DNA from 2 places in the Arthrobacter sp. W4I7 genome. Region 2 is predicted to be linked to the other one. Evidence: riboswitches for the same ligand, from Rfam matches in the RefSeq annotation. Region 2 holds a riboswitch; the other holds the start of a gene.

Region 1 (7,586 bases), 920 kb from region 2:
CCGGACGCCAGCTGGTTCCTGTTCCCCGGCTACAAAACCAGCTGGGAAGAAGCGCAGTGGATCCTGAACTCGCTCCGCGGCACACTGAACAAGCGCGCCCGGCTCGCCGGCGTCGGCTATTCCAACCAGGGACTGGACATCGATGAGCTGGTGATCGCCGTCATCGAGTACGTCCGCGCCGAGAAGCTCACGAAATTGTTCTTTTACGGACACAGCTTCGGCGGGATGGTGGCCACGCAGGTGGCTGCAAGACTGCTGGAAATCCATGGTGTGGAGGTGGAGTTCATAGTCCTGGACTCCAGCCCCTACAGCAAGCATGACGTGCTGGACCAGAGCTGGTTCGACGGCGTGGTGTTCCTTTATGAACGCGGCGTCCGGATCCCTTCCACGCTGCGCGGCGGGTACGAGCTGGGGGAGCGGGTGATCCACAAGGACGAACGGACCTGGCGCCAGATCCTTGACCAGGCGCTCGAACAGCTGTCGCCGATCGCGCCGTCCAACCTGCTCATCCAGTCCGAGTCCGCGTACATTTACCACTTCGACGGCCTGCCGTTAGTGGACAAACTGGGCGGTGCCAAGATGGCCTACATAGGCAATCCCCGGGACCGCACCGTCCGCTACCAGACGGCCGTTGAAGCGTGGGCCGTGGCGTTCAAGGCGAACATGGTTTCCAGTGACCTGCAGACTGACGGGGCTGCCCCTGCCCACGCCAGCCCGGGCTGGAACCCGAACATCTACCGGCCCATCCTGCAGCAGCTGCTGGACGAGAACTTCCCGTTGCCCAGCGGCGGATCCCGGGTGACGGTCTTCTAGCCTAGATCTGGTTCTTCAGGTCCGCCACGGAGTTCAACACCTGGTTGGGGCGGAACGGGTACGAACCGATCTCATCGCGCTGGGTGATGCCGCTCAGGACCAGGACCGTGTGCAGCCCGGCTTCCATGCCGGCGATGATGTCCGTGTCCATCCGGTCACCGATCATAGCGGTGGTCTCCGAATGCGCGTCGATCTGGTTCATGGCGGAGCGGAACATCATCGGGTTGGGCTTGCCCACGATGTAGGGCACCCGGTCCGTGGCCTTGGTGATGAGTGCTGCTATCGCTCCGGTGGCCGGCAGGGGGCCGTCCTTCGAAGGGCCCGTTGCGTCCGGGTTCGTGGCAATGAACCGGGCGCCGGCCAGGATGAGGCGGATCGCCGTGGTGATGGCTTCGAAGGAATAGGTGCGGGTCTCGCCCAGCACCACGAAGTCCGGGTCCTGGTCCGTGAGGATGAAGCCGGCCTCGTGCAGCGCCGTCGTCAGCCCTGCCTCACCGATGGTGTAGGCGCGGTTGCCGGATCCGGAACCTTCCACTTGGTCCTTGAGGAACTGGGCGGTGGCCAACGCGGAGGTCCAGATGTTTTCTTCCGGGACCGCCAGCCCCGAAGCCTTCAGCCTCGCGGCGAGGTCGCGCGGGGTGAAGATGGAATTGTTGGTAAGGACCAGGAAGCGCTTGGACGTGTCCACCCACCGCTGGAGGAGTTCCGCGGCGCCCGGCACCGCCTGGTTCTCGTGGACCAGGACCCCGTCCATGTCCGTCAGCCAGCACTCGATCTCCTGGCCGCTGCGGTATACCGCCGGGTTGCCTACAACCTTGTCCGCTTCTGCCATGCCTACCTCCGCCGGTGATGAAAGCCCGAAAGGTCCAGTCTAGTGTTGAGGGGTGAACCAAACGCCCGGTATGACGTCCGAACCGCTCCCGTTGCCCGGGGAAGCACTGCCGGAGGAGGCCGCCCCCGAAAAGGCGGAGGTCGGCGTCGGGCCCTGGGAAGGCGAACTGCCTGAAGGCGACCACTGGGACCCTGACCTCCTGGCGGACGGCGACCGGCGCAACGTGCTGGACAAGTACCGCTACTGGAAGCACGAGGCGATCGTGGCTGAGCTGGACTCCCGGCGGCATAACTTCCACGTCGCCATCGAAAACTGGCAGCACGACCTCAACATCGGCACGGTGGTGCGCACCGCGAACGCCTTCCTGGCCAAGGAGGTGCACATCATTGGCCGACGGCGGTGGAACCGGCGGGGTGCCATGGTCACCGACCGCTACCAGCACGTCCGCCACCACCCCACCGTTGACGACTTCGTGGCGTGGGCGCAGGGGGAGGGGCTGGCGATCATCGGGATCGACATCTTCCCCGACTCGGTGCCGCTGGAAACCTACGAACTGCCGCGGGACTGCGTGCTGGTGTTCGGCCAGGAAGGCCCCGGTTTGACCCCCGAGGTGCACGAGGCCGCCGTGGCCACCCTGTCCATCGAACAGTTCGGCTCCACCCGGTCCATCAACGCAGCCTCGGCCGCGGCCATCGCCATGCACGCCTGGGTCCGCCGGCACGTCTTCCACCAGCACGTCTAGCCCCGCGGGATGGCATTTGAAGGCACTGCGGGGGCAAATTGCCCTGAAAAGCCATCCCGCGCCAGTATTACCGTCCGGTGACCCGAAACACTCCGCTCGTCCGGAAATGACTAGGATGGTGCTAGCCGTAAGCGGTACTCCAGGGTTACCAGCCCACAGACGAACCTCAGCATAGGAGTCAGCATGCCCATTGCAACCCCAGAGATCTACTCCGAGATGATCGACCGCGCAAAGGCGGGCGGCTTCGCATTCCCGGCCGTGAACGTGACGTCCTCGCAGACGCTGAACGCCGCCCTCCGCGGCTTCGCCGAAGCTGAGTCCGACGGCATCGTCCAGGTCTCCACCGGCGGTGCGGCCTACTGGTCCGGTGCCTCCACCAAGGACATGGTTGCCGGTTCGCTGGGCTTCGCGGCCTTCGCCCGCGAGGTGGCCAAGAACTACAACGTCAACATCGCGCTGCACACGGACCACTGCCCCAAAGACAAGCTGGACGGCTTCGTCCTGCCGCTGCTGGCTGCTTCCGAGGCCGAGGTCAAAGCCGGACGCAACCCGCTGTTCAACTCCCACATGTGGGACGGCTCCGCCGAAACCCTGCAGGAAAACCTGCGCATCGCCCGCGAACTGCTGGAGCGCACCGCTGCTGCCAAGATGATCCTCGAGGTCGAAATCGGCACCGTGGGCGGCGAAGAGGACGGCGTGGAGAACGCCATCAACGACAAGCTGTACACCACCGTTGAGGACGCCCTGGCCACCATCGATGCCCTCGGCTCCGGCGAGAACGGCCGCTACATCACCGCGCTGACCTTCGGCAACGTCCACGGCGTCTACAAGCCCGGCGGCGTGAAGCTCCGCCCGGAGATCCTCAAGGACATCCAGGCCCAGGTTGGCGCCAAGATCGGCAAGGACAGCCCGTTCGACCTCGTGTTCCACGGCGGCTCCGGCTCCTCCGACCAGGAAATCGCGGACGCCGTCTCCTACGGCACCATCAAGATGAACATCGACACCGACACCCAGTACGCCTACACGCGTCCAGTGGCGGATCACATGTTCCGCAACTACGACGGCGTGCTCAAGGTCGACGGCGAAGTGGGCAACAAAAAGACCTACGATCCCCGCGTCTGGGGCGCATCCGCGGAAGCAGGACTGGCTGCCCGGGTGGTCGAGGCCACCAAGCAGCTCGGTTCAGCCGGAAAGACCTTCTAGGAATGTCCGACGAGTTCCGCCGTAACCTGATGGGCCCCGAGCCCACGCTCCTGCCTGCCGAGACCGAGGTCAACCAGCAGCTGGAAGCGGGCCAGGAAGCCCTGGACCTCGTGGCGAAGCACCCGACGTCCTCATTGCTGTGGGCTGTTCTTGCCGAGGAGGCCTGGGCCGAGGGACGCACCATCGATTCCTACGCCTACTCCCGTGTGGGCTATCACCGCGGGCTGGACTCGCTGCGCCGCAACGGCTGGCGCGGCGTGGGGCCCATTCCCTGGGAGCACGAGCCCAACCGCGGCTTCCTGCGGGCGCTGTATTCCCTTGGCCGGGCATCCGCAGCCATCGGTGAGGCCGAGGAGCCGGAGCGGATCGAGAAATTCCTGAACGACTCCGACCCTGCGGCGAAAGCCGCCATCGAAGCAAAGTAGCAAAGAGGACGACGGCGGGCGGTCACCTTTTCGAAAAGGTGACCGCCCGCCGTCGTTCCCTAAGTGGCGTTGGATTGAGTTCTGGTGGTTGGGCTTGTCGAAACCTGGATTTCGACAAGCTCAATCACCGGAGATCGCGAACTCAATCACCCTGTGGCTATGCCTTCTGGAGCCCTGTGCGCGCCATGGCGTCGGCGTAGGCCACACGCATGGCCTCGAGGTATTCCTCCTGGCGGGCGGGTGAACCGGCGAAGGCGCGGCCGCTGAGGGATCGCACTTTGTAGGTCTTCAGGCCGCGGCGCCAGAGCAGCGGAACTTCGGTCTTCAGCAGCAGGTTCGCCAGGCGGTTGGCCTCTGTGCCGTGCGCTACGATCACTGAAGCGCGGGGGACCAGGGCCAGGAATTTGAGCAGCGGCTTCAGGCCGGCGGACACCTGATCCGGGGTGAACTTTCCGTTCGGCTCCCCGGGGATATGCCACGGGTGGACGTTCCACGGCATCACGAACTCCGGCCGAAGCCCCAGCTTCCACTGGATACCGAGCATCCGCGTTGCGGCGTCAGCGTCCCCGGCCGTGATGAAACCGGACTTGTCGGCCTCGCCGATGTTCGAGTACAGGCTGATGATGCGGCACTCGTCGACGTCGTGCATCGGGTCAACGTAGGGTACTGCCGTGCCGGGCTTGGCCTCCTGCAGGGAATCGCACAGTTCGTTGACGGCGGCAACATTGGGTTCGTAGCGGCGGCTCAGAAGCTGCTCATGGAATGATTCGGGTGCCAGGGCGGTCATGTAGGGCTGGGTCTCCTGCGGGGATTGGTGTTGCGCCACCGCGAAAATGGGCGCACTGTGGCGCAACACATCCGAGGTGGTTGAAATGGGGTGGGCCGATTCCTGGTCGGCCTTTCCCAGTTTAGCAAGCCCCGGGAAACGAAACGCCGGTCCCGTGCACCCGGCTGAAAAGGGTGCCCGGGACCGGCGGGGGTCCGACGCGCTGTTATGGCCTACCAGAGGCGCTTGGTGGCCCGGCGGGCACCCTCGCCCAGTGCTTCCAGCTTGGCGAATGCGATCTGCGGGTGCACCCTGCCGCCCAGGCCGCAGTCGGTGGACGCGATGACGTTCTCCCGGCCCACCACCTCTGCGAAGCGGACGATCCGATCCGCCACCAGGTCCGGGTGCTCCACCACATTGGTGGCGTGTGAGACCACGCCGGGAATGATGACCTTGCCCTCAGGGAGCCCGGCGTCTTCCCAGACGCGCCATTCGTGTTCGTGCCGGACATTGGCGGCCTCAAAGGAGTAGCCGCCGGCATTAATCTGCAGTACGGACCCGATGATGTCCGCGAAGGGAATATCCGTGGTGTGCGGGCCGTGCCAGGATCCCCAGCAGACGTGCAGCCGGATCTGTTCCTGGGGCAGGTCACGCAGCGCCCAGTTGGTGGCCTCCACGCGCAGCTGGATGAACTTCAGGTAGTCATCAAGAGCCGGCTCAGGGTTGATCTGGTCCCAGCTTTAGGCGAGTGAAGGATCATCGAGCTGGACCGTGAGTCCGGCATCGATAATGGCCTTGTATTCCTCGCGCATGGCGTCGGCACAGGCGTACAGCAGTTCCTCGTCGGTCTTGTAGTACTCATTGGCAACCCGTGCACAGGACCCGGGGGAGAGCGAGGCCACAAAGCCCTCGGACAGTCCCGCGGCGGCCAGCCCGCTCTTCAGGTTCTTGACGTCGGAGGCCACCAGGCCGTGCCCGGTGTAGGTGAGGGGCCCGGCAATCTTGGGCTGGGAAACGCTCTTGCGGTGGGCCAGGATGCCGGCGGACGGGTCATTGTAGGCATCGTTGAACTTCTGCCGGTCACGACGGTCCGGGAAGGAAGTCAGGACAATGTTCCCGGGGGAGGATCGGCGTATCTGGGTATCAGCCCAACGGTCCACGTCCGTCGCTTCGAGGCCACCAAGCCGGGAGAAGGAGTAGTTCCACCAAGCCCCGTAGTCAACCGAGCTGGACATCGCGTGCCCATATTCGCCGTCATTGGCGATATCGATGCCCAAGTCCTTCTGGCGCTGCACCACGTCCGCCACTGATGCTTCCAGCAGGTCAAGGAACCGAGGGGTGATGCCCTCCTGCTCCTTGGCGGCGTTGGCTGCTATGAGTTCAGGGGTGCGAGGCAAAGACCCTGCATGGGTGACGCGGATGTGGTCTGTGTTCAGGGACACTGGAATTCCTTTCCATCGGTCCTGGCAGTAGCACCTTCGCGGCAGGGGGTACCTGCACTTAGCGGGGTTGCTGCGGCGTCAACGATCCAGGTCTCTCGGCCGCTCCGGATGGTTCACTCTCACTTAATTCCAAGACTTTCCCGGGAGCAAATCCGGTTCGGATTGTTTCGGCGGAAAGCAGGCGTGGCGCCTGCTTTCCAAATCGCTATAACTGCATGCAAGTTCCTGTTATATCCATTGACAGGTCTCGTTTAGCTTGGTTGGCTCTTGTCACAGGCCGCAATGGGGGACATGGCGGCCTGAACGCACCCCAATGCACTCGAAAGAGGTAACGCACCGTGAGAAAAGCCCTGGCAACTTTCAGGACCCTTGCCGTTTCCGGAGCCCTGGCGCTGGCAGCAGTGGCGGCGCCCGCGCCGGCGATGGCCGTAGGCGAAGGCCCCAACTACGACGGCAATGGCCAGATCACCACATCGAAGCTGGCCACCTACGACGAGATGGTCTCCTTCCTCAAAGACCAGGACACCCGCCAGCCGGCCATGGAGCTGGAGGTCATCGGGCAGACGGTGAAGGGCCGCGACATCCACCTGGTCAAGTACATCTCGGACCCGGCCAAACCCACCATCCTTTACCTGACGCAGCAGCACGGCAACGAACAGCTGACTACCGAGGGTGCCCTGGAATTCGTCAAGCACCTTGGCACCGGCAAGTCAGGGGATGTCCTGGACGGCGTCAACATCCTTATCGTTCCCATGCTGAATGCGGACGGGGCCATGGGTGACGTGAACTTCTCCCTGGCGGACTACCAGGCCAAGGGCGGCCGCAACATGACCCGGTACAACGCCGAAGAGGTGGACCTCAACCGTGACCACGTGGACAAAGTCCAGCCGGAAACCCAGGCGCTCCATAACAACGTGATGCGCAAGTACCGGATCGACTACATGATCGACCTGCACCACCAGGGCACCCGCAGCCAACGTGACGGAGAACTCGTCTCCGGCTCCATCCTCTACCCCACCACCCCGTACGCCGATCCTGCAGTTGTGGAGAAGTCCAAGCAGCTGGGCGCGGTGGTGTTCCACAACGTCGACTCCACCGGCTGGGGCCACCTGGGCAAGTACGTGGGCGGCAGCGCCGAAACCATCAGCCGCAACGGCATCGCGGTGGAATACGGCATCGCAACCCTGCTGTTTGAGATGCGGGGCATGTCGGACCACTACCTGGACGGATATGCCCTGGGGCTCCGGAGCAACGGGTACCTGATCAAGCAGACAGTGACCACCCTGACGGCCACGGCCGAAGCCATCGCTGACGGATCAATTGCCGACGCCGACACCTCCTTCTGGGACAGCCTCGCCACCCA
Region 2 (7,586 bases):
TTCCGTGAGGAATCCGTCGTGACCGATGGGCGCCTCGATGAAGTGGACGTCCACGTCTCCGGGGAGGGCCCGGGCCAGCTCCAAGGACTGGGACGGGAAGTAGAGCCGGTCCGAATCCACGGCGGCTACGAAGAACCGCGCATCGGCACGGGACAGGGTTTGCTCGAGGGGTCCTCGGCCACGGCAGATGTCGTGGCTCATCAGCGCTTCGGTGATGGCGATGTAGCTGTTGGCGTCGAAGCGCTGGACCAGCTTGGTGCCCTGATGGTCCAGGTAGCTCTCCACCTGGTAGCGCCCGCGCGCCGCGAGCTGCCCGCCCTGGAAGGGCGATTCGGGGGCCTGCGGTGCCCGGCCGAAGCGTCCGTCCAGTTCCAGCGGCGAACGGTACGTGATGTGGGCAATGCGCCGGGCCAGGGCCAGGCCATCCTCCGGCAATGGCCCGCCGTAGTAGTCACCGCCGTTGAAGTTAGCGTCCTGGCGGATGGCGAGAGTCTGTGCCTGGGCGAAGGCGATCTGCTCGGCGGTACTCGCGGCCCCCACGGAAATCACGGCACAGCGCTGCACTCGTTCCGGATATGTCACCGCCCATTCCAGCGCACGTGCGCCGCCCATCGAGCCGCCCAGTACGGCAAACCAGCTGCTGATGCCCAGCTGGTCCGCCAGCCGGGCCTCCGCCTCGCTGGTGTCCCGGAGGGTCACCAGCGGGAACCGGGAGCCCCAGGGTTTGCCGTCAGGTGCGGGCGACGACGGCCCGGTGGACCCGTAGCAGCCGCCCACAATGTTGATTGAGACGACGAAGAACTGGTCGGTGTCCACGGGCGCACCCGGTCCCGCGAGCTGTTCCCACCAACCGGGCTCATCCGTGTCGCCCCTTGTCACGTGGGTGCTGCCGGTGAGCGCGTGCTCGATCAGGACTGCATTGCTGCCGTCCTCATTCAGCGTGCCCCAGGTCTCGTAGGCCAGGGTGACATCCGGCAGGTATCCGCCGGCTTCCAGCTTGAGTCCCCCGATGGAGGCATAGCGGACAATCCCATGCTCGGGAACAGTGGTACGGGTGACGGTAACCGTCATGGCAAGACCTCTTCTACGCGCTTGCCTGCCGTCGTCTGACCGGCAGGCCAGGTCTTCACCCGGGGCACCCCACCGCGGTAGGAGGGTTGCCGGCCAGCAAGCCGGGGCTGTCACTGGCACTCATGACCTGCATCGAGTGTACGAAACAGCCCCGGCCTCCCGCCAAGAGTGTGACTGGTTGTGACTTCCCGGCTTGTCGCCGCTGGTGGCCGTCTGGATCAGGGCGCCTGCCCGCGGATCAAGCGCCGCTGGCCTCCTTGGCCGCCCTGAAACCGGCTTCGAGGTCCGCCAGGATGTCATCGATGTGTTCGATTCCCACCGAAAGTCGCACCAGTCCGGGGGTCACGCCGGCAATTTCCTGCTGCTCCGGGGAGAGCTGGCTGTGCGTGGTCGACGCCGGATGGATCACCAGGGAGCGGACGTCACCGATGTTTGCCACGTGGGAGTGCAGCTCCAGGGCGTCCACGAAGCGCTTCCCGGCCTCGGCCCCGCCGGCCAGGTTGAACGACACGATGGCGCCGGTACCCTTCGGGCCGTACTTGCGGCCGCGCTCGTACCAGGGGCTGGAGGGCAGCCCGGCGTAGGCGACGGATTCGACGTCGTCCCTTCCTTCCAGCCACCGGGCAACGTCCACGGCGTTAGCCACGTGCCGTTCCACCCGCAGGCTCAGCGTCTCCAGTCCCTGGGCAATCAGGAAGGCGTTGAACGGCGACACCGCAGAACCGAGGTCGCGCAGCAACTGGACCCGGGCCTTGAGGATGTAGGACAGGTTGGCGCCCAGCGCTCCGTCGGCGCCGAGGTCGCGGGCGTACACCAGCCCGTTGTAGGTGGGGTCCGGGGTGTTGAAACCGGGGAACTTCTGCGGGTCCTTGCCGAAGTCGAACTTTCCGGAGTCCACGATCACGCCGGCGATGGCAGCACCGTGGCCGCCCAGGTATTTGGTGGCCGAGTGCACCACGATGTCTGCGCCCCATTCCAGCGGCCGGATCAAGTACGGGGTGGACAGGGTGTTGTCCACGACCAGGGGCACGCCGGCGTCATGGGCAACCTGGGACACTCCTTCGATGTCCAGGACGTCCTGCCGCGGGTTGGAAACCACCTCGCCGAAGAAGAGCTTGGTGTTGGGCTGGACGGCGTCACGCCACTGGTCCAGGTTGTCCGGGTCTGCCACAAAAGTGACCGAGATGCCGAACTTCTTCAGGGTGTGGGCGAAGAGGTTGTAGGTGCCGCCGTAGAGGCTGGGGCTGGCCACGATGTGGTCCCCCGCCTCGGCGATGTTCAGGATGGCAAACGTCTCTGCGGCCTGCCCGGAGCTGAGCAGCAAGGCCCCCAGGCCGCCTTCAAGGCTGGCGATCCGCTGTTCCACGGCTTCCTGGGTGGGGTTGCCGATCCTGGTGTAGATGGGAGCCAGCTCGGCAAGTGCGAAGCGGTTGGCAGCACTTTCCGCGCTCGGGAACACAAAGGACGTGGTCTGGTAGATGGGGAGGGCGCGGGCGCCGGTGGCGCTGTCCGGCTCCTGCCCAACATGGATCTGGCGGGTTTCGAAGGACCATCCGTTGGACAATTCAAGGCTCCTTTGACATGGGCCCGGGCATGCTCGAAGCATGCGGGCCGCGCTTGCCATCCGGCCCTTGCCGGACAGCCAGGTCCTCACCCGGGGCACCCCACCGCGGTTGGAGGGTTGCCGGCCAGCGAGCCGGGGCTTGATGCTGGCACTCATGACCTGAGCCCAGTGTAGGAACACGCACCCGGCGCCGGACAGGATTGTGACGAACATGGTCCAGAAGATTTCCGCGGGCGCCGTTTTGCGGGGGTTAACAAACGAAGATCCCCAGTAAGGGTAACCTTAGCTGAGAGCCCGATCACAAAGTGCCAAGATGATGGCATGCGCATGGATCACGTCTCTTACGCCTGTGAACACGATGGCCTGGCGGCCACTACCGAACGAATTTCCTCTGCCCTCGGCGTTGAGGCAGTGAAGGGTGGGGTACACCCCCGGTTCGGCACCCGCAACATGATTATCCCGCTCGCCGGCCACAAGTACCTTGAAGTCGTGGAGGTCCTGGACCACCCTGCTTCAGACAAGGCCCCCTTCGGACAGGCTGTGCGTGCGCGGTCTGCTGCGGGCGGCGGCTGGATGGGCTGGTGCGTCGAAGTGGACGACCTCGCCCCGTTCGAGGAGCGGCTCGGACGCTCCGCGGTGAACGGCAACCGCAAGTTTCCGGACGGCCGCGAACTCGTCTGGCAGCAGATTGGCATCCTCGGCCTGATCGCCGACCCCCAGGTCCCCTACATGCTCAAGTGGGAGGGCGATCCGTCCCTGCACCCGTCCAATGCCTACGAGAGCAACGTCAAGATGAGCTGCCTGACCATTGCCGGCTCGGCGGCACGCGTCACCGAGTGGCTGGGCGAGCCCGTGGAGAAGCCGCTCGAGGATGTGGCCGTCGATTGGGTGGCTCCGCACGGAACGCCCGGCATCCTGTCCGTCACCTTCGAAACCTCCACCGGAGCCGTCACCATCTAACCCTCCTTACGATGCCCGGGCACTGGCGCCCGGGCATCGCAGTGGTGTGCCCGGTTTCGGCCTGGGCGCCTGATCTTCCAAACTTCGGCCGCCATCAGCTTGTGACAACGGCGTCACCTGCCGATGGCGGCCGAATCCATTTCTGCCTTTAAGCTCACGCAACTTCTGCTGTACACCTCGCTCGCGGAGCCCGACAAATTGTCGTAACCCCTTGTCATGATGGGTTTATGGGGAAAGCGGCGGTGGCTAAGGCGTTTGAGGACATCAAGGCCGCTCTTGCTGTGCTCAATGCCGAGGTGGACGGCTGGGGTTCGGAGCCATTCTCGGTTGCTGATCCCCTGGCCGGACTGGCTGATGGGTGCCTGGACATTCTTGCCGGAGCGCGGGTGGTGGAGGCCGGGTTCGCGGGTTTGAAGGCGCGGGCTGCGGTGACGTATGCGGATACCGCCCAGGCCATAGCGCCGGACGCGCCGGTACAGGCGCTTGAAATGGCTGTCGCCGCGGAAATCGGCTGCCTCCTGGCCCTCGGTTCCCGGGCAGCGGGTGCGTTCCTGGCCGCATCGCACACCCTGTGCAAGGAGTTGCCGCCCACCCTTTCGGCGTTGCAGTCCGGGACGATTACCTGGCAGCACGCCCTGGCCATGGTTGATGAAACGGCCAGCCTTGACCCCGCCGGTGCGGCGGCCCTGGAAGCCCACTTCCTTGACCAGGAGGTACCGAAGCCGGCCAACGCGGCAACCATCGGGGAGATGCCGGCGTACCGGTTCAAAGCTAAGGCCAGGACTTGGCGGGAACGCCATCACGCCGAATCCATCGAGAAGCGCCACGCCAGGGGTGTGGCAGACCGGCGGGTGGAATACCGGCCGGATCGGGACGGCATGGCCTGGCTCTCGGCCTACCTGCCTGCCCAGCATGCCTTGGCGGGCTGGAACCGGCTCACGGCCATCGCACGGGGGATGCAGGGACCGGACGAGCCCCGTACCCTGGCCCAATTGAAGGCCGATAATTTCTCCACAGCGATTCTCAGCAGCGGCAACACTTCGGTAGGTGCCGATGAAAGTGTCGGTGGTGGCGACAGCGCCGGGGTCGTCGCAGGAACGGGTGGCCCGTCGTCGTCGATCCGGGCGCAGGTGCTGGTCACCGTTCCGGTTTTCTCCCTGATGGGCCTGACCGACGAGCCGGCAATGCTGGACGGCCACGGCCCCATTCCACCGTCGATGGCACGTCAACTCGTCGCCGACGGGGCCGCTTCGTTTTACCGGGTCCTGGTGGACCCGAGGGACGGGGCGCCACTGGAGATCGGCCGGACAAAGTACCGGATCAGCCAGGCCATGCGGAACTGGCTTAGGTTGCGGGATGGCAAATGCCCCTTTCCAGGATGCAGCAACAATTCGCTCGACAACGAAGCCGACCACATCCTCGCCTGGCATCAAGGCGGCACTACCGGGATATCGAATCTGGGACAGCCCTGCCCCAAACATCACCGGCTACGGCATACCAGCGGCTGGAAACCCACCCCCGCCACCAAAACCGCACCACCCGGCTGGACCTCACCCACCGGACGGCACTACAAAAGCGAACACCAGGACTGGGAACCACCACACTGGCCAAACCAGCGGCAGGCGGTGTCCGGGGACCCACCCGATTTTGTCTACATCGGGATCTCTCCAGGAGAAGAATGCCTGGAGGGGTTCCTGCACGCCCCACCCGCCTGACCAACCACCTATGGTGGCTGAACTTGGGGAGCGAAACCGACCACGGGGTCAGTGAAGGCTCACAACATCGGAGGGATCGCCGTCGCACCGCACCTTGCTGCGCCAGCTTGGCTGCCTCAGCCCAGTCCGACTGCCTTGCCGAAGAGGCTGAAGCCAACGAACGCGACGATGTCCAGCAGGGCGTGGGCAATCACCAGGGGCATCACCCGTCGCGTCCTGGTATACAGCCAGGCGAAGACGACCCCCATCACCGCGTTCCCGATGAAGGGCCCGAAGCCCTGGTAAAGGTGGTAGCTGCCGCGCAGCAGCGAGCTCACCGCGATGGCCAGCGGCACGCTCCAGCCAAACTTTCCGAACCGGTTCAGCAGGTAGCCCACCACGATGACTTCCTCCACCACGGCATGGCGGATCGCGGACAGGATCAGCACCGGCACTGTCCACCAGTAGGCGTCCAACGCACTGGGAATGATGGCGGTGGTGATGCCCAGCGCCCGGCCCGCCGCATAGAGGCCCAGGGACGGGATACCGATCACCGCCGCCAGCCCCAGCCCCTGGAGCAGGTCCCGGCCCGGGCGTGCAAAGTTAAACCCGAGTTTTCGGAAAGCAGAAGCCGAATGGCCGCCGTCGCCCGCCGCCGCCTGCCGCTGGTCGGTGAGGAAGTAGATCACCAGCAGCACCGGCACCAGCGCGAAGATGATGTCCAGCAACTGGTAGGTCAGGTCGAAATACTCGCGGGTACTCTGTGAGCGGTTGAGTGTGGAGGTGCCTTCCGCCAGCGGCGCCCGGGTCATCTTGTCCAGGAGCTGCACCACGGAGTAGACGGCAGACTGCCCCAGCGACAAACCCAGGACTATCCAGACTTCGATCCGCAAACGACGGCGGGAGGGAACCAGCATGTACCCATCTTGCCTGCTGTTTCTGGATCCGCGCTGATTGCGCCCGGGTGCCCCGGCCCGCCGTGCCCAAGGGACGTGTTACAGCTCGGAAGCGTCAGCTGCCGGCAACAATCACTTCGGTGCCGTTGGCCTCAAACGCGGCCTTGTCCTTGGCGGAGATGCCCGCATCAGTGATCAGCCGGGTGAAGTTGTACCCGTCCATGGTGGCAAAAGCGCGCACCCCTACTTTGGAGGAGTCGGCCAGCACGTAGGAGACACGCGCCCTGCTGGCCAGCAGGGCGTTGACCGAGGCTTCGCCCTCACCCGTGTTGGTCGGCCCTACCTCGGGATCGATGCCGTTGACCCCGATAAACGCGATGTCCAGCACCACCTTCTGCATGATGATGTCCGTGTAAGGGCCCACCAGCTCGTAGGACCGCGGATTCAGGATGCCGCCGGTGACCATGACCTTGATGTTGGGCCGCACGGCCAACTGCCCGGCGATGTTGATGGCGTTGGTGACTACCGTCAGGGTGGGCTGGTTGGACGGGGCGTTCAGGTCCTCGCGGGTGGCCAGGATCTGCGCCAGCACCGTGCTGGTGGTGCCGCCGCAAAGGCCAATGACGGCGCCCGGAGCAATGAGAGCGGAAGCGGCCTGCGCAATCTGCTGCTTGGCCTCGGCGTGGTCGTCCCGGTTGTACCGGCCGGGCAGGTCGTAGGCCAGCGCCCCTGTGGTCGCTCCGCCCCGGGTCCTGGTGAGCAGCCGGCGTTTGGCCAGGCTGTCCAGGTCGCGCCGGGCAGTGGCAGGCGAGACGTGGAGACTGCTGACGATCTCTTCGACCTCCACCTGGCCGGTTTTGGCGAGGAGGTCAAGGATTGCCGTCAGGCGGTCGGTGCGGGTCATGCAAAAGCCTCCAAATACTCCCGCCACCAGCTTCGATGACGCTTTCTGATCATAACAGAACCCAAATGATCATCTAACGTCATTTCCGAGCGGCTGGTCAGCGTGCCCGCGCTCCGGCCCGCCATACAGCGTATGTCAGGGGCATGCCCGGACGGTAGGCAAGGTGCGTGGCTGACGGAGCGTTAAGCAGGTGGAGGTCCGCCCGGTGTCCGACGGCGATGGAACCCACTGCCCGTTCGCCGTCGACGTCGTTCCCCTTGTCCTTGTGCAGCGCCAGGGCGCCGCCGTACGTCGCTGCCCGGACCGCCTCGTAGACGCTCAAACGCATCTGCAGCACCGCCGTCGTCACGCAAAAGGCCATGGAACTTGTGTAGGACGTGCCCGGATTGCAGTTGGAGGCGAGCGCCACCTGGACGCCGGCATCCAGGAGCTCCCGCGCCGGGGCGAGCGGCTGACGGGTGGAGAGGTCGCAGGCAGGCAGGCAGGTGGCCACCGTG

The links. Region 2 has a riboswitch for S-adenosylmethionine ahead of QF047_RS13790 (bifunctional o-acetylhomoserine/o-acetylserine sulfhydrylase). Riboswitches for the same ligand answer to the same signal wherever they lie in the genome.
Region 1: linked by a shared signal. The riboswitch ahead of QF047_RS17765 (cobalamin-independent methionine synthase II family protein) and the one ahead of QF047_RS13790 (bifunctional o-acetylhomoserine/o-acetylserine sulfhydrylase) in region 2 are both predicted to bind S-adenosylmethionine.

The regions. Positions count from the first base shown of each region.
Region 1 is NZ_JAUSXU010000001.1:3,935,831-3,943,416, reverse strand. It holds gene QF047_RS17795 (alpha/beta fold hydrolase) at 1-813, shown strand, start outside; gene QF047_RS17790 (HAD-IIA family hydrolase) at 815-1,645, opposite strand; gene QF047_RS17785 (TrmH family RNA methyltransferase) at 1,716-2,387, shown strand; gene fbaA (class II fructose-bisphosphate aldolase) at 2,571-3,590, shown strand; gene QF047_RS17775 (DUF3151 domain-containing protein) at 3,593-4,015, shown strand; gene QF047_RS17770 (uracil-DNA glycosylase) at 4,173-4,802, opposite strand; partial or broken gene QF047_RS17765 (cobalamin-independent methionine synthase II family protein) at 5,015-6,223, opposite strand; SAM riboswitch class I at 6,233-6,338, opposite strand; gene QF047_RS17760 (M14 family zinc carboxypeptidase) at 6,562-7,586, shown strand, end outside.
Region 2 is NZ_JAUSXU010000001.1:3,011,750-3,019,335, forward strand. It holds gene QF047_RS13785 (homoserine O-acetyltransferase) at 1-1,071, opposite strand, end outside; SAM riboswitch class IV at 1,084-1,199, opposite strand; gene QF047_RS13790 (bifunctional o-acetylhomoserine/o-acetylserine sulfhydrylase) at 1,310-2,635, opposite strand; SAM riboswitch class IV at 2,680-2,795, opposite strand; gene QF047_RS13795 (VOC family protein) at 2,957-3,595, shown strand; gene QF047_RS13800 (HNH endonuclease signature motif containing protein) at 3,823-5,310, shown strand; gene QF047_RS13805 (CPBP family intramembrane glutamic endopeptidase) at 5,427-6,206, opposite strand; gene QF047_RS13810 (DeoR/GlpR family DNA-binding transcription regulator) at 6,301-7,089, opposite strand; gene QF047_RS13815 (amidohydrolase family protein) at 7,187-7,586, opposite strand, start outside.